4 regions of the Desulfitobacterium hafniense DCB-2 genome follow, and region 2 is predicted to be linked to each of the others. Evidence: riboswitches for the same ligand, from Rfam matches in the RefSeq annotation. Region 2 holds a riboswitch; each other region holds the start of a gene.

Region 1 (4,179 bases), 1.2 Mb from region 2:
GGTGGGCTTAAGCAAGCCATTGATGTGTTTGGCTAAAGTGGTTTTTCCGGCTCCATTGGAGCCTGCCAAAGCCACAAATTCTCCCTTTTCAATGGTCAGATCAATCCCCTGTACGCCTATTTGTCCCGATTCAAATCGGTGCACAAGCTGCGTAATTTGAATCAAGGCTGAATTCAGTGAGCTCTTCTCTGCTTCCTTTTCTTGATGGACTTTGCCTCTTGCCGGCGGCTCACTCGGCGGGACCACTCTGTTTTGTAGGCTGGGCCGCCCTATTAAATTGCGGATCAGGGATTCCGCCTCGGCAACATCCAAAGGAATGTCCTGGCCTTCAATCCATCCTCTTTGCCAAAAACTCCAGCCTAATAAGCTGACTGGCAAGGGCTTGATCCCGAATTCCTGCAAAAGAGGGATATTGCGGAAAAGCTGTTCCGGTATCCCTTGCCAGGCAACTTTCCCGTGCTTAAGTACGATAACTTCGTGGGCTCTATGCAGAATTTCTTCACTGGAGTGCTCGACGACAAGAATCGTCCGCTCTTTTTCACGACAGAGATCATCCAAGGTGCGATAGACCTGGAACCGTCCTTCCGGATCCAGTTCAGAAGCCGGTTCATCCATGACCAATAGTTCCGGTTCCAGGGCCAGCACTCCGGCGATCACCAGCCGTTGTTTTTCCCCGCCGGACAGCTCCGCTGTAGAGCGCTGATCATAGCCATTCAGCCGGACTTTGGCCAAGGCCTGGGCAACCCTTCGGTGAATTTCCTGCAGGGGTACACCGAAATTACGAGGGCCAAAAGCCACATCCTCCCCCACTGTTCGCCCGACGATCTGACTTTCTGCATCCTGAAGTACAAGCCCTACTTGCTTAGCCAGGTCCTGCACCCGGACCTCACGTGTCTCTTCCCCCCCAATCCTGACCTCTCCCTGCAGCTCTCCTTGCAGAAACTGGGGAATCAAACCATTCAGACACAAGCTTAAGGTTGTTTTACCTGCTCCCGTGGGACCCATCAAAGCGATGAATTTTCCTTTGGCCACTGCCAGGCTGACTTGTTTTAAACTCTCCTCTTCAGCTCTTGGATAACGATAAGAAACATCTCTTAATTCAATCACTGTCTCCACCCCAGCACTCCTCTAGATCAACCGGCTTCCTTTAAGCGCTTTATAGGCTAAGGCCGATACGGCAACATTTAAGACCGACCCTAATAACAGAAAGGGCATTAACCCTAAGACTGCACCCATACCACCGATGGGGAATACGGAAAAGGCCGCCACCACACCATTGAGGAGGGAGGTAATAATCACGGCAGGAATCAAACCGATTTTCTTATTGACCAGGCGATAAATCAAGGCAAAGACAGCCATTTCTATGGCGATCACCAAATGCATAGGAATTCCCAGGGGAAAACCGACCACCGCCGAGGTGAGCAGATGACCTATGGCAATAACAATACAGCCTTCTATGCTGCCAAAAGCCAAAGCGCTGAAAAAACCCGGAGCAGAATCCAGGGCCACTGTCCCCAGCGGGCTGGGAATTTTAATCAAGGCACCTACCGCACTCAAGGCAAGAAAGACTGCCATGATGGCAATCCGTCGGATATTCTGAGCTGATTTGGGAATCGTTGTTTTCTTTGCAGGTTCAATCATTGTTATTCTCTCCTTCATTTCATTTCATTTTTTCTTTTCATTTAACTTGATAACCTGAATCTTTCCGCTAACCTTTCTCTTGGATTCTAATCTTCATTTTCTGTTAGGAGACCTCCACCTCCATCCTCCTCCAGCCTGCCGATTTTATGGATGGGTAGCTTGCCGAAATCCCCTAATTCAATATCCTCAGCGGCCGTAAAAATGAGACAAGTTGAAGGCCCTGCCGATTTATTGATATCAAGTCTGCATTGGGAATCTTCTCCAAATCGGGCACCGACAGCTTGGGCAAGGGCTTCGGCTTCACCCCGTATCCCTTGGGAGCCTACGGGAATAATGTCATACACCCCAGGAATATTAAGCAATTGAATAAGATGTATCCCCTGCAGAATATCCGGATCTTCCGGGTCAGCCGCCTCAGTTCCCACTTTGGGGAGCCCCAGACAAAACAGGCTGTTGCCCGGCCTGGCTCTGCCAATGCGAAGTTTATCCTGATCGCAAAGCCCTATGACCGTGATGCCTAAGCCGGTTTGTTCTGTGGGCATATTCTTTTCCGTGCTGACGGCCGCAGGCAGGGAGAGCAGGTTCATAGCCTTCAGCTCTTCTCTCACCCCCTTCATTATTTCTTCCCCTGCGGGCAGGGGCTCATTGGCAATGGCAATGCTGAGCATCTGGGGAACCGCTCCCACCGCCAGCACTTCCAACAAAGCGACCCGGGCCGTCATCCTGCCGGTTACCCTCCAGGGAACTTTGACTGCATCCAGCTCTTTCTCACCAATAGCACCGCATGAATCGCAGGCTGCGACAAGATATTGAGCATCATTCAGGGCAACCACCTCAACATCTCTTCCCTGATATCCCAAGGCCCTCAACTCTCCTCTCCAATAATTTTTATAAAAATAAAAAGTCCATAGCCACCTCGCTTCTCCTTGCAGACAAAGCAAAATGACCATGAACTTTACCAAACTTCATGTGTCCCCGGATCCAGGCAGGTCTCCTGACTTCGAGTCATTGTCTCCTTGCTGCCTTCCCAGTTACCCAGTGGCATTCAGCGCTGAGACTCCTCTTTACAGTGGCGGGTCCGTCCGGGAATTGCACCCGGTTCCCTATTCTCCCTTCTTGGCGAAGGGCACCTGAAATCCTTAAATTGTTAAGACCTACTAAATTCAGTTTAGCCAAAACCAGAATAATGTCAAGTCAAAAATTCGTCCTATTGCCAAAGTAAGGGGGTGTTCTATCTTCTAAACCAATCAGGCCGGAGGATTGTTCCTATTGAAACAATCCTCCGGCCTGATCCATCTGCTTTTGAAATTTATAATTTATAGGCCTGCTTGCTCCCGCAGGGCAGCGGCTTTATCGGTCTTTTCCCATGGCAGGTCCAGATCAGTGCGGCCAAAGTGTCCGTAAGCAGCCGTTTGGCGGTAGATGGGACGGCGCAGATTCAGAGTCTTAATGATCCCTGCCGGACGGAGGTCAAAATTATTTTTGACCAGTTCGCCGATTTTTTCCTCGTCAATTTTGGCGGTTCCGAAGGTTTCCACCAGGACGGATACGGGCTGGGCTACCCCGATGGCATAAGCCAGCTGGATTTCACAGCGCTCAGCTAAACCGGCAGCCACCACGTTTTTAGCTACATAACGGGCGGCATAGGCGGCGGAACGGTCCACCTTTGTGGGGTCCTTACCGGAGAAGGCTCCTCCGCCATGGCGGGCCATCCCGCCATAAGTATCGACGATAATCTTGCGACCGGTTAAGCCGGCATCCCCTTGGGGACCGCCGATGACAAAACGGCCTGTGGGGTTAATAAAATAACGGGTGCTCTCATCCAGCAATTCCGATGGGACCACGGGAAATACCACATGCTCCAGGAGATCCCGGCGAATCCGCTCCTGAGTTGCTTCCGGATGATGCTGAGTGGAGATCACGATGGTATCGATACGGACAGGGCGATTATCCTCATACTCTACCGTCACCTGAGTCTTGCCGTCGGGACGGAGGTAATCCAGGATATCCGACTTGCGGACTTCACTGAGGCGGCGGGCCAGACGGTGGGCCAGATCAATGGCCAGGGGCATATAGCTTTCCGTTTCGTTGGTGGCGTAGCCGAACATCATCCCTTGGTCGCCGGCGCCAATGGCTTCGATTTCTTCCTCGCTCATCTCCCCGTTTTTAGCTTCCAGAGCTCTATCCACTCCCAAAGCAATGTCGGCGGATTGCTCCCCGATGGAGGTGAGCACGGCACAGGTATCGGCATCAAAGCCATATTTGGCCCGGGTATAGCCGATTTCACGGATGGTTTGTCTTACTGTGCTGGGAATATCCACATAACAATTAGTCGTAATTTCACCGCTGACTAACACCAGGCCGGTGGTCACCGAGGTCTCACAAGCGACCCGGGCATTGGGATCTTTAGCGAAGATAGCATCTAAGATGGCATCGGAAATCTGGTCGCAGATTTTATCGGGATGTCCTTCTGTGACCGATTCGGAGGTAAACAGTTTTTTTGCCAATGAAGTCACTCCTTTTCACTAAGGCGCTCAG
Region 2 (4,179 bases):
CGCCAGCCTCCTCGTTGTGCTCAGTGTTCTGTTTGCCCCGGGAAGAGGTATTCTGCACAGGGTGTACCGGCACAGGAAGAATAAGCTGATGCTGAAACTGGAAGGGAGTGGGCCTGATGTCCCCACAATTTGAAATACAACTGATTGCCGTCATTGTGGCGGTGGCCTGCGCCCTGCCCGGTGTCTTTCTGGTGCTGCGGAAAATGGCCATGATGTCGGATTCCATCACCCATACGATTCTGCTGGGCATTGTGCTGGCCTTCTTTGTCACTCATGATCTTTCTTCCTCCTTTCTGATCGCCGGTGCCGCATTAATGGGGGTCGTCACCGTGTGGCTGACGGAAATGCTGGGGCGTACGCGGCTTTTGGCGGAAGATGCAGCCATCGGTATTGTGTTCCCCTTCCTCTTTTCCATAGCCATTATCTTGATTACGCGCTATGCGGGTTCGGTGCATTTGGACACTGACTCGGTACTGCTGGGAGAGCTGGCCTTTGCTCCCTTTGACCGCATGATCGTGGGGGGAGTGGATCTGGGCGCGAAAGCCATTCATACCACAGGGATTCTTTTGCTTATTAACCTGGCGGTGATCATCATCTTCTTCAAGGAGCTGAAACTTGCCACCTTCGATCCCATGCTGGCCTCTGTGTTGGGTTTTGCGCCGACCCTGGTCCATTACGGTCTGATGACCCTGGTTTCGCTTACCACAGTGGGGGCTTTTCAGGCGGTGGGCTCCATTTTGGTGGTAGCGTTTATGATTGGCCCGCCGGTCACGGCCTATCTGCTTACCGATGATTTAAAGCGGATGTTGATTTTAAGCGGGGTGATCGGGGCCATCAACGGCTTATTAGGCTATCGGGCGGCAGCCCTGCTGGACGTATCCATCGCCGGCTGTATGGCCATGATGACGGGAATTTCTTTCTTGCTGGTCTTTATCTTTGCTCCCGGCCGGGGGCTTGTGAGCACGCTGAGCAGACGCCGCAGTCAAAAAATAGGCTTTGCCAAAATGATACTTTTGCTCCATCTTTATCACCACGAGGAAAGTGAAGCAAACCTTGCTGAGATACAAAGTTATTTGCGCCTGGATGGGGAGCTTACGAAAAATCTGATCGCCCTTTTGCAAAAGGAAGGGTGTATTGAGTTAAACAACAGCGTGATCAAGCTGACTGAACAGGGGCGCCTGACCAGCCTGCGCAGCTATGAGACCTTGCTTTCAGGCTAAGCTGTCAAGAAAAGAGGGATATCCCTGTGAAGGAGGTATCCATTTTTTTTGTTTCAGATTCAGTTATTCTGAAGAAGGTAATTCTGAAGAATTCTAAAGATTCGCTGAAATACATTGTAATTGGGCAAGAAATTTCTTATTCTATCTATAATTTCATATGGGGATGAGTACGATTTTTCAGAGGAAAAACCGTAAGGGAAGTCAGTCAAAGCTGACGCGGTGCCCGCCACTGTAGAAGGGAGTTAACTCACCATAAGGTCACTGGATAGTTATATCCGGGAAGACGGGAGTTAATGAGGAACTTAAGCCAGGAGACCTGCTCATGCCCCGGATTCAAAACAACCTACGGGATGTTAGGGAGGTGGATATCGTGTTCAGAACACTATTATTAAATACAGGATAGAAAGCCCTTCCGTTTGGAAAGGGTTTTTTTGTTTTGGGTCAATGATTTTGGGTCAATGATTCTGAAGAATTCTAAAGATTAGCTGAAAGAAATTGAAATTATACAAGAGTTTTTTTATAGTTAGAGGCAGCTAACTTACTTGAGCATACCTAAATTGCCGGGAGGAAGAGGAGCTTCCCCGCTCATGAGCAAAGGTGCAGGTAAGGGAGTTTAACTATTTTTATGGAGGTAGAAAAGATGAACAAGCCCAAGTTACATTTGCTTCGGAAGCGGTTCGCTCCCCTGCTGATTCTGGTTGTCGTTCTTTTGGTTGGCCTGCCTGGGTGCAGTCCTTCCCCGACGACTTCAAAGGCGCCGGAGGAAGGGAAGAAGGAGGAGCTGGTCCTGGCTGTGGGAATGGCCGATTATGGGATGTTCGATCCCAAAAAGACCTGGGGTGCCATCGGGCAAATCCGCTTAACCCACAGTTCACTGCTTAAAGCCACGAAGGACTTAACTTTTGTCGGCGATCTGGCCAAATCCTTTGAGACGAGTAAAGACGGCTATACCTGGACCTTCAAAATCCGCAATGATGCCAAATTTTCCAACGGCGACCCGGTTACCATAGAGGATGTCCTGTTTACCTATGAAATGCTGAAAGAAGACGGCATCGCCTTTGACCTTTCCTTTGTCGATAAAATGGAGATTAGCGGCAAGGATACCATCGTGTTTACTTTGCAAGAGCCGCGTTCCACATTTGTCAGTCAGCTTTCCGAAATCGGCATTGTGCCCAAACATATTTATGATGACAATTATTCCAAAAACCCCATTGGCTCCGGACCCTATCAGGTAACCCAGTATAATGACGGCGAACAAATCATCATGGACTATAACCCTTATTGGTATGGTGAGGAGCCTCAATTCAAGAAACTCACCTTCCTGCTGCTGGGGGAAGATGCCGCTTTTGCAGCGGCCAAGGCCGGTCAAGTTGATATTTGTTACATTCCTCCCAAATTTGCCGGACAAACCCTGCCGGGAATGACCTTACACGTTCTGGAGAGCGTTGATTCCAGAGGAATTAGTCTTCCTGTCCTGCCCAGCGGCGGAACCGGGTATATCAACGCCAACGAGGTCAAAGTCGGCAATGATATTACCTCTCATTTGGCCATCCGTCAAGCATTGAACATTGGGTTAAGCCGTCAGGGAATTATTGATGTGACCATGGACGGATACGGAAAGGCTGCCTATTCCATTGTGGATGGCACACCCTGGTTTAATGAAAAAACGGTCATTGAGGATGGCCGGGTTGAAGAGGCCAAGCAATTGCTGGCAGATGCCGGGTGGGCCGATACCAACAAGGATGGCATTGTCGAGAAGGATGGGCTGAAGGCCGAATTTGATTTATATTTTCCTTCCAGTGACCAGCTGCGCGGTGACATCGCCCTGGCTGTTGCCGATCAGGCCCTTGGTCTGGGTATTAAGATCAATATCATCGGTGCTACCTGGGATGAAATATTTATCCAGGGCAAGGCCAATGCCTGCCTATGGGGAGGCGGCCGACTTCACCCCCATCAATTGTATACTATGTATTCATCTCAGGTGATCAATACCGGGTACAATAACATGCCTTCTTATATCAATCCCACTTCTGATGACTATATAAAGAAAGCTTTGTACGCCAGCACTCAGGAAGAAGCCAATCAATACTGGAAACTGGCCCAATGGGATGGGAAAACCGGTTTCAGCCCCCTTGGTGACGCTCCCATCGTTTGGCTGGCCCGTGTCGACCATCTGTACCTTGTCAATGATCAGGTGAATATCGGCAACCAACTCATGCATTCCCATGGCTATGAATTTGGACTGTTTGGCAATATCACGGAGTGGTCGATCAACCCTTAAAGCCAATCAAGCTGAACGCTCTATCAGAACAGGTGCGTCTGAAACGCCTGCCCGAAGCATTGGCGTTTTGAACGCACCTGTTTGAATGGGGCCGCTCTATAAACGGGAGGTGCTGTGTTATGTCTCAAAAAATCCTCAGGCGCTTTCTGCGCATGATTACCCTGATGCTGGGCTTATCCATCCTGACCTTCTGGTTAATCCATTTGTCTCCGATTGATCCTGTCAATGCCTATGCGATCAGTGATACCTCTATGTCACAGGAACAGCTGGAAAAGCTGAAGGAATACTGGGGGGTTAACAAATCCCCTGTGGAACAATATTTTTCCTGGGCAGGGGCCTTGCTGCAGGGTGATTTTGGTATGTCCAAGCTGTATAGAGTCCCCGTTATGGACATTATTAAAAGCAGAGCCATGACATCTTTTGCGCTCATGGGAACAGCATGGCTCTTGTCCGGTGTTTTCGGCTATCTGCTGGGAGCGGTGGCCGCCATGAGAAGAGGGAAGCTGCTGGATCGCTTTATTAAATGGTACAGTTATATTCTGGTTTCCATACCCACCTTTTTGCTGGCTTTAATTTTACTGCTTGTTTTTGCAGTCTGGCTGGGAATGTTTCCGATCGGCCTGACTAAACCCATAGGACTGGCGGATGCCGATGTTACTTTGGCGGACCGCCTCCGCC
Region 3 (4,179 bases), 2.6 Mb from region 2:
GGTGTTCAAATGCTAAGTAAGTTGATGAAATATGAGTTGAAAGCCACAGGAAGAGTTTTCCTGCCCTTATACCTGGCTTTATTGGTTTTCGCCCTGATTAACCGCTTCATGCTGGGAGTAAGTTCCAGCCACCACTGGCAGGCTCCGGCGGTCATCAGTATGGCTGTTTATATTTTTATCATGGCCGGTATCTTTGTTATGACCTTGATTATGACGATTCAGCGTTTCTATAAGAATCTTCTCTCTGAAGAAGGCTACCTGATGTTCACTCTCCCTGTCAAACCCTGGCAGCACATTGTCTGTAAGATGCTGATCTCCATGTTTTGGTTAGTGATCAGTTTCTTCGTGGCCATGCTCTCCATCATCCTCATCGCTTTAAAAGCAGGGGACTGGGAGCACATTATGAGGGAGCTGACCCAATTCTCTGGCACACTATGGGGTTATCTGGGCACATCGATTTATTTGTATTCCCTCGAGGCTGTGATCGGCATCTTCCTCATTCTGGCATCGGCCATTTTAATCCTCTACGCCTCGATTGCTGTTGGCCACCTGTTTAATCAGCACCGTATTCTGGCCTCCTTTGCCGCCTTTATCGGACTCAATACCTTAACCCAAATGATCAGCATGGGGATTGGTTTTATAATAGGGCATGGCAATGCCTGGAATATTACCCCGGGGAATTTTCTCACTATGCACACGGAGATCCACCTTTTCATTGCCTTCATACTGATTGAGTCGGCACTGATCACGGCTGCTTACTTCGCCATCACCAATACTATTTTGAAGAAGCGTTTGAATCTCGAGTGATCTTTGGGTTGTTAATTGTCATAATATATGTTATAAACAATATAAGTGAATTAAATATTCAGTTTTTAGGTGCCTCTGATTTATCGGAGGATAATAGGGAACCAGGTGAAATTCCTGGACGGTCGCGCCACTGTATGCGGAGAGCTTCTTTTATAACCACTGGTTTTATCCGGGAAGGAGAAAGAAAGCAAAGACCCGCAAGTCAGGAAACCTGCCTAATACTGGTTGTCTACGCCTTTCGCGGAAAAAGGGATATGACGGTTGCACTTGTGCTTTAACCCATTTTCTTAGCGAAAATGGGTTTTGTTTGCTTTAAAACCGAATACATAGCTTAAGGTGCCCATAGGGAGAATAGGGAAACCGGTATAAGTCCGGTGCGGATCCGCCGCTGTAATCGGAGACGAATCCCCAGAATGTCACTGTCTTTTTTAGAGATGGGAAGGCGTGGGAGGAGGATGACACGAGAGCCAGAAGACCTGCCTTTTAGAAAGCTGATTAAGTACACTAGTAAGGCTTTTTTAGGCTTGTTCAAGGTAAGTTCTCCCTGCATCATTGCAGGGAGATTTATTATTGGGGAGACTCTTTCGCCATAAGGAGGTGAAAATGGATAGCGAAATATCCATATTCCAGTTGATATAACATGCTATTAAAATCAAGAATAAAAGGAGAAGGCCATATGAGAAAAATAGTATTATTGCTGTTGCTCGCCGGACTAATGCTGATGGTGGGCTGTTCTGCTTCTAACGGCGGAAAAAATATCACAGAAAATGTCGCGAAAGATGAAATTACTATTTCGGCCGGGGTCAATTTGGTGGCCGGTGGTTTTGACCCGACCACAGGCTATGGCGTATGGGCACCGGATATATTTCACAGTCACTTATTGCAAGTAAAAGAAAACAACCAATTGGTCAATGATTTAGCCACCTCTTATGATATCAGTGCAGATGGATTAACGTACACCTTTAAAATCCGCAATGATGCAAAATTTGCGGATGGCCATTCCTTAACTTCGGAAGATGTGGCCTTTACTTTTGAAACAACCAAAAGCAAAGCTTCCGCCGCGGATCTGACCATGCTGGATTCAGTTGAAGCTTTAGACGAAAGTACTGTTGTTTTCCGCTTAAAAGCCCCCTGGTCTACGTTTGTCTTTAATCTAAGCGAGGTGGGAATTGTCCCCAAGCATCTCTATAATGAAAACTATGGGGATCATCCGATGGGCTCCGGTGCCTGGAAAGTTGCCGAATTTGCAGTTGATCAGAAGTTGATCCTGGTACCGAATGAACATTATTACGGCCCAATACCGAAGTTTAAGAAAGTAACCATCTTAAAATTGGATGAAGATGCGGCTCTGGCGGCAGCGAAATCAGGGCAGTTGGACTTGGTGCTTGTCGAATCTGAATTTGCCAGCACGCCGGTTGACGGAATGAAACTATATAGAATGTCCGCCATGGATGCTTTTACCATTAACCTGCCAACGATTCCGGAAACGACCGACCCTTCAGGGCAAAAAGTAGGCAATAATGTCACAAGTGATCCGGCGATTCGCAAAGCCTTGAACATTGGGATAAACCGGCAGCTCATTACCCAAAACGCTTTGAACGGATTTGGGCAAGTTACTTATGGAGCGGCGAAGGAACTTCCCTGGAGTAATGGCGACATGTTTAAAGACAACCAGGTTGAAGAAGCGAAAAAGATCTTGGAAGATGCAGGATGGAAAGATACTGACGGGGACGGCATCCGGGAGAAAAATAATATTAAGGCGGAAATCGTGATAACAGGACGAAGCAATGATCTGGCGCGTTATAATACGGTCGTTGCTCTGGCAGAAGATGTGAAAAAGCTGGGAATACAGATTATCCCCAAATCCGCACCTTGGTCGGAATGCCGGGAAGCGAGGAATTTACCGACTTGCTGGGTCTTTGGTCAGCCTAATCCCATAGAATTCTATCGTTATTATGATTCTTCGCAAATTGGTGTAGCGGTTATCGGCAACCCGGCTTCTTATACCAATCCGGAGGTTGATGCGGTTATCCAAAAAGCCCTTGCAGCAACGAACTCTGACGAGGCAAATAAATACTGGCAGGAAGGCCAGGCTCTTGCGCAAAAGGATATTCCGTACTTGTGGATCGTTCGTCCGGAAGTCACTTATCTTGTCAAAGAAGGGCTGAAGATCCCCTCTTTGCAGAAATTGCCAACCCGGGGGCAGGGGATTTCCATTGTAGAAAATATGAATGAGTGGTCCTGGTAGTATGAGTACCACGGTATATAAAGGATTGGGGCGCTATTTCAGCAGTACTTTAGTACGGATGCTGACTCTGCTTGGGGCCGTGAGTCTAATCAGCTTCATGCTTATTGCGCTGTCGCCGATTGATCCGATCGACGCTTATTTGGGTGATGCCCACGTCTCCGAAGAGCAAAGGGCGAATATCGCTGAACATTGGGGTCTTAACAAATCGCCTGTAGAGCGCTATGGCATCTGGATAACCCATGTCCTTCAGGGTGACATGGGCGAATCTATCACTTATCGCCAGCCTGTCGCGAAGGTTATCGGCGAGCGTTTCCGGGCGTCGCTGGCCTTGATGGGAGTAGCCTGGGTGTTGTCCGGGGTGCTGGGGTTTACTTTGGGCATTATCGCTGCCGTGAATAAGGGGAAGTGGATTGACCGCTTTATTAAAACGTTTTGTTTGATATTGGCATCCACACCGCTTTTTTGGCTGGGCTTACTCTTTTTAATGGTTTTTGCTGTCTATTTACAGTGGTTTCCCTTAGGATTGGCAGCCCCCATCAATAAATTGGCCCATGAGGTTACTCTAGGTGATAAAATTTATCATCTGATTCTACCTGCCTTAACCTTGAGCATTACCGGTGTAGCCGGCATTGCCCTTCATACCCGTCAGAAGTTCATTGACGTACTTAAGAGTGAATATGTCCTTTTTGCTAAAGCCCGGGGGGAAAAACCCCGGGAGATTATTCGGCGTCACGGATTGCGCAATATCGCCTTGCCCGGCATAACGCTGCAATTCGCTTCGGTCAGTGAACTGTTTGGCGGGTCGGTGCTGGCGGAGAAGGTTTTTTCTTATCCTGGTCTGGGAAACGCGGCTACCCATGCCGGATTGAAAGGAGATGCTCCTTTGCTGCTGGGTATTGCCTTATTTAGTGTGCTTTTTGTATTTACGGGAAATTTCCTGGCCAATGTGATCTATGGGATTGTCGATCCTCAAATCCGGGAAGGAGGCTCGTCATGAATCGCCGTCGAAAAATTATGCTGATTATGGGGAGCGGTCTCTTGGTTTTAGCAGCAATTACCATCGGGGGGATTCTGATGGACTCTGCTTTGTATGCGCCGAACTATGACTTTAGAAGTCAGGCGCC
Region 4 (4,179 bases), 2.5 Mb from region 2:
AAGCGGCCTAAGACACCGCCCTTTCACGGCGGTAACACGGGTTCGAATCCCGTATGGGTCACCAAAATCCGGGCGATTAGCTCAGCTGGGAGAGCGCCTGCCTTACAAGCAGGATGTCGGCAGTTCGATCCTGTCATCGCCCACCAAAATAAGGCCCCGTGGTGTAGTGGTTAACATGCCTGCCTGTCACGCAGGAGATCGTCGGTTCAAGTCCGATCGGGGTCGCCATTTCAACTTTATAGCACAACACATGTGGGTAGATGGCCGAGTGGTTAAAGGCGGCAGACTGTAAATCTGTTCCGAAAGGTACGGTGGTTCGAATCCATCTCTACCCACCACTAAACATCGCGGAGTGGAGCAGTGGTAGCTCGTCGGGCTCATAACCCGAAGGTCGTCGGTTCAAATCCGGCCTCCGCAACCAAGCTTTAAATCAGCAGCAGTTGATTTAAATAGAAAATAGGGATGTCGCCAAGCGGTAAGGCACCAGACTTTGACTCTGGCATTCGTAGGTTCGAATCCTGCCATCCCTGCCATTTATGAGCCATTAGCTCAGTCGGTAGAGCACCTGACTTTTAATCAGGGTGTCCCGCGTTCGAGTCGCGGATGGCTCACCATTTTCTTTAGAGCATGTCAGGGACATGCGGGTGTAACTCAGTGGTAGAGTGTCACCTTGCCAAGGTGAAAGTCGCGAGTTCGAATCTCGTCACCCGCTCCAAACAATGCGCTCGTAGCTCAGCTGGATAGAGCGTCTGACTACGAATCAGAAGGCCAGGGGTTCGAATCCCTTCGAGCGCACCATTTAAATCAGAAGAGATCCTCGATGCCGTTATAGCTCAGTTGGTAGAGCGCATCCTTGGTAAGGATGAGGTCACCGGTTCAAATCCGGTTAACGGCTCCATAAACAATGCGGGAGTGGCGGAACTGGCAGACGCGCACGTTTGAGGGGCGTGTGGGTAACACCGTATGGGTTCAAGTCCCATCTTCCGCACCAAAAAGCAGGGTTACGGAGAAGTACTCAAGTGGCTGAAGAGGACGGTTTGCTAAACCGTTAGAGTGGGTAACTGCTGCGAGGGTTCGAATCCCTCCTTCTCCGCCAGTAATAAATCAATATTCCTCGATAGCTCAATGGTGGAGCAACCGGCTGTTAACCGGTAGGTTGCAGGTTCGAGTCCTGCTCGGGGAGCCATGGCAGGGTAGCCAAGTGGTCTAAGGCAAGTGGTTCATACCCGCTCATTCGAGAGTTCAAATCTCTCCCCTGCTACCACACCTGCGGGTGTAGCTCAATGGTAGAGCACTAGCCTTCCAAGCTAGCTACGTGGGTTCGATTCCCATCACCCGCTCCATAGTTAAAACGAACCGTACTGATGCCAGTACGGTTTTTTGCTGCTTATTTTCAGGATTTGCCTTTTTTCAGGTTTAGCGGCGGGACCGGGCTTCAACCAGTACGCATTCATGAGCAATCAGCTGCATTTGGTTTGCGCGCCCTTTCATCAAGGCTTCATCGCTTTCGGCGCCAGGCTGCATCCAGACCCTTTTGATACCTAATTGGGCACATTGGTCAATAATTTGTTCCGATATCTGAGGAGGGACGATGAGGCTGACCACATCAGGGCGAACGGGCAAGGCGCTTAAAGAGGGGAAACAAGGCTCTCCGTCCAGCTCAGAGAGTTTGGGATTAATGGGATACACCGTATAGCCGCATTGTTTGAGTTTATGGTAGACCTTTGTGCCAAATTTGGTCGGATCTTTAGAGACTCCGACTACTGCCCAGATCTCCTGGTCTAAGAACTCTTGAATATCGTTTTGCATGGTTTTCTCCTTAGCTTAATTTTCATTGATTAAAATCCTCGGGATTAATATCACCATTTTGAACGTTTTTAAAATGCTCCCAACCTTAAATAAAATAAGTATTTATTTCTAATATAATTATATACAATTTGGCTGAAAAATTGCTATAATGTTCTTGAAATTAAATATTGAGAATTGAGTTGATTCTTCGCAAGAGGAATCATAAGGGAAGTCAGTTGAAGCTGACGCGGTGCCCGCCACTGTAAAAGGGAGTTAACCTACAATGATGTCACTGGATTACTGTCTGGGAAGACGTAGGTTAATGATGAACTTGAGCCAGGAAACCTGCTCATATTCTCGATTCAAGGAACCTACGGGATGTTAGGGAGGTGGATATCGGTGTTCAAGATAGTTTTATCTGATACAGGATAGCAAACCCTTCCGTAAGGAAGGGTTATTTTTCTTGCGGCGAAAACGCTTTTTCGATAGGTATTATTGAGTTTATTCTACAGATGATTGTTCGTATCAAAAATTAAGGAGTGGGGAGTATGAACAAACGTATACAGCTCTTTATTGGTTTAGTCTTGATGATGTTTTTTATTCCTTATAAAGCATCGGCTATGCATATTATGGAAGGTTTTTTACAGCCGGGGTGGGCCATTGCCTGGGGAGCTTTAGCAATACCCTTTGTCGTGTTGGGTATCTTTTCGATTAAGAAAACCATTTCTCTTAATCCACGCTTGAAGATTCTTTTAGCTATGGCCGGGGCTTTTGTTTTTGTGCTTTCTGCTCTTAAATTACCCTCGGTTACCGGGAGCTGTTCCCATCCAACCGGAGTAGGCTTTGGTGCCATCCTATTTGGCCCCACAGCTATGGCAGTTATCGGCGTTATTGTCCTTTTGTTTCAGGCCTTGCTGCTGGCCCACGGCGGATTGACCACCTTAGGCGCCAATACCTTTTCTATGGCAGTGGTTGGTCCCTTTGTAGCCTTTGGCGTGTATAAACTGGTACAAAAATTTAAAGGACCACAATGGTTAGGTGTATTTCTGGCCGCGTCCTTAGGCGATTTGGCCACCTATGTCATGACTTCCATTCAATTGGCCCTTGCCTTCCCTTCGGAAGTGGGCGGTTTTGCTGCTTCTCTTACTAAATTTGCCAGTATCTTTGCTGTGACTCAGATACCCTTAGCGATCAGTGAGGGGATTCTGACTGTCATCATCTTCAACGCACTGGCCAGCTATGGAAAAAGTGAGCTGCAAGATCTCAAGCTGTTAACAAAGGAGGTATAACAATGGCTAATTCAGGTGTAGAACAAACAAAACGATCCACTTTTAAGGTTAATGTGTTGTTATTCCTGCTTGTAGTGGCTATAACCGTTATTCCCTTAGTTCTTGTCCAGGACGCTGAATTCGGCGGGGCGGATGGTTTGGCCGAGGAAGAGATCCTGAATATTCAGGAGGATTATGAGCCTTGGTTTTCCCCCTTCTTTGAGCCGGCCAGCGGGGAAATCGAGAGCCTGCTCTTTGCCCTTCAAGCAGGCCTGGGAGCGGGAGTCATCGGTTTTGGCTTAGGTTATTATAAGGGCCGGAGTAAACACGATTAAACAACTTGGAACCCTATGGAACAGGAAACCGGCAAATGAATAAGTGCACACTGAAAGGGTAAAGGAGGCTGCAAAGATATGCTGAATACGGATACTTATGCCTATGCTTCTCGACTTAAAACGATTGATCCTATGCAAAAATTCATCGTTGCCTTCTTGACCCTGGGAGTGTGTCTGTGGGCCGATCAATTGTTTGTTTCTATAGCCGTGATTATGTTCATGAGTGGAGTTGCCATATTCTTCGGAGGGGCACCTCTCTCTGTATGGCTAAAATTGATGATCATTCCTATGTCGTTTTTAATGATCGGTATTTTTACAATTGCCGTTAATATTTCTCGTGATGTTTACAGCTTTTTATGGGCCTATTCCATAGCAGGCTATTGGGTAGGCATTTCAGAAAATGGGATACGGGAAGGGGTTAATCTCTTTTTTCGGGTGCTCGGCTCTGTATCCTGCCTCTATTTTCTATCCCTAAGCACTCCCATGGTGGATTTGCTGTCCGTATTGAGGAGGCTCAGGCTGCCCAAACTTATGGTGGAAATGATGGGACTTATTTATCGTTTTATCTTCGTGCTTTTAGAGACTGCTGGCACCATGCTGACTGCTCAAAACTCCCGGCTGGGCTATGTCAATCTTAAAACCGGGTATCGCTCAATGGGGAGTTTGGTATCTGTCCTGTTCATTCGTGCTTATAAACGCTCTAATGAGCTGTATACTTCTTTAGAGGCCCGAGGATATGACGGAGAGATCAAGGTTCTGGAGGAAAGCTATGAGAATAATAGAAATTT

Evidence for each region. Region 2 has a riboswitch for cobalamin ahead of DHAF_RS00190 (ABC transporter substrate-binding protein). Riboswitches for the same ligand answer to the same signal wherever they lie in the genome.
Region 1: another riboswitch for cobalamin. It lies ahead of DHAF_RS19425 (AIR synthase related protein); the one in region 2 lies ahead of DHAF_RS00190 (ABC transporter substrate-binding protein).
Region 3: another riboswitch for cobalamin. It lies ahead of DHAF_RS12640 (ABC transporter substrate-binding protein); the one in region 2 lies ahead of DHAF_RS00190 (ABC transporter substrate-binding protein).
Region 4: another riboswitch for cobalamin. It lies ahead of DHAF_RS13040 (energy-coupling factor ABC transporter permease); the one in region 2 lies ahead of DHAF_RS00190 (ABC transporter substrate-binding protein).

Annotation. Positions count from the first base shown of each region.
Region 1 is NC_011830.1:4,122,626-4,126,804, forward strand. Features, by position in the region: gene DHAF_RS19415 (ABC transporter ATP-binding protein) at 1-1,116, opposite strand, end outside; gene DHAF_RS19420 (ECF transporter S component) at 1,129-1,641, opposite strand; gene DHAF_RS19425 (AIR synthase related protein) at 1,728-2,501, opposite strand; cobalamin riboswitch at 2,609-2,790, opposite strand; gene metK (methionine adenosyltransferase) at 2,958-4,148, opposite strand; gene coaBC (bifunctional phosphopantothenoylcysteine decarboxylase/phosphopantothenate--cysteine ligase CoaBC) at 4,154-4,179, opposite strand, start outside.
Region 2 is NC_011830.1:31,026-35,204, forward strand. Features, by position in the region: gene DHAF_RS00180 (metal ABC transporter permease) at 1-133, shown strand, start outside; gene DHAF_RS00185 (metal ABC transporter permease) at 117-1,220, shown strand; cobalamin riboswitch at 1,369-1,558, shown strand; gene DHAF_RS00190 (ABC transporter substrate-binding protein) at 1,861-3,501, shown strand; gene DHAF_RS00195 (ABC transporter permease) at 3,621-4,179, shown strand, end outside.
Region 3 is NC_011830.1:2,752,858-2,757,036, forward strand. Features, by position in the region: gene DHAF_RS12630 (ABC transporter ATP-binding protein) at 1-16, shown strand, start outside; gene DHAF_RS12635 (hypothetical protein) at 10-807, shown strand; cobalamin riboswitch at 858-1,040, shown strand; cobalamin riboswitch at 1,125-1,305, shown strand; gene DHAF_RS12640 (ABC transporter substrate-binding protein) at 1,484-3,055, shown strand; gene DHAF_RS12645 (ABC transporter permease) at 3,057-4,052, shown strand; gene DHAF_RS12650 (ABC transporter permease) at 4,049-4,179, shown strand, end outside.
Region 4 is NC_011830.1:2,800,639-2,804,817, forward strand. Features, by position in the region: tRNA gene DHAF_RS12960 (tRNA-Glu) at 1-64, shown strand, start outside; tRNA gene DHAF_RS12965 (tRNA-Val) at 71-146, shown strand; tRNA gene DHAF_RS12970 (tRNA-Asp) at 153-228, shown strand; tRNA gene DHAF_RS12975 (tRNA-Tyr) at 255-338, shown strand; tRNA gene DHAF_RS12980 (tRNA-Met) at 347-421, shown strand; tRNA gene DHAF_RS12985 (tRNA-Gln) at 459-533, shown strand; tRNA gene DHAF_RS12990 (tRNA-Lys) at 539-614, shown strand; tRNA gene DHAF_RS12995 (tRNA-Gly) at 641-715, shown strand; tRNA gene DHAF_RS13000 (tRNA-Arg) at 722-798, shown strand; tRNA gene DHAF_RS13005 (tRNA-Thr) at 823-898, shown strand; tRNA gene DHAF_RS13010 (tRNA-Leu) at 907-991, shown strand; tRNA gene DHAF_RS13015 (tRNA-Ser) at 1,006-1,096, shown strand; tRNA gene DHAF_RS13020 (tRNA-Asn) at 1,112-1,186, shown strand; tRNA gene DHAF_RS13025 (tRNA-Ile) at 1,188-1,264, shown strand; tRNA gene DHAF_RS13030 (tRNA-Gly) at 1,270-1,343, shown strand; gene DHAF_RS13035 (CoA-binding protein) at 1,417-1,809, opposite strand; cobalamin riboswitch at 1,969-2,156, shown strand; gene DHAF_RS13040 (energy-coupling factor ABC transporter permease) at 2,337-3,077, shown strand; gene DHAF_RS13045 (energy-coupling factor ABC transporter substrate-binding protein) at 3,080-3,391, shown strand; gene cbiQ (cobalt ECF transporter T component CbiQ) at 3,470-4,179, shown strand, end outside.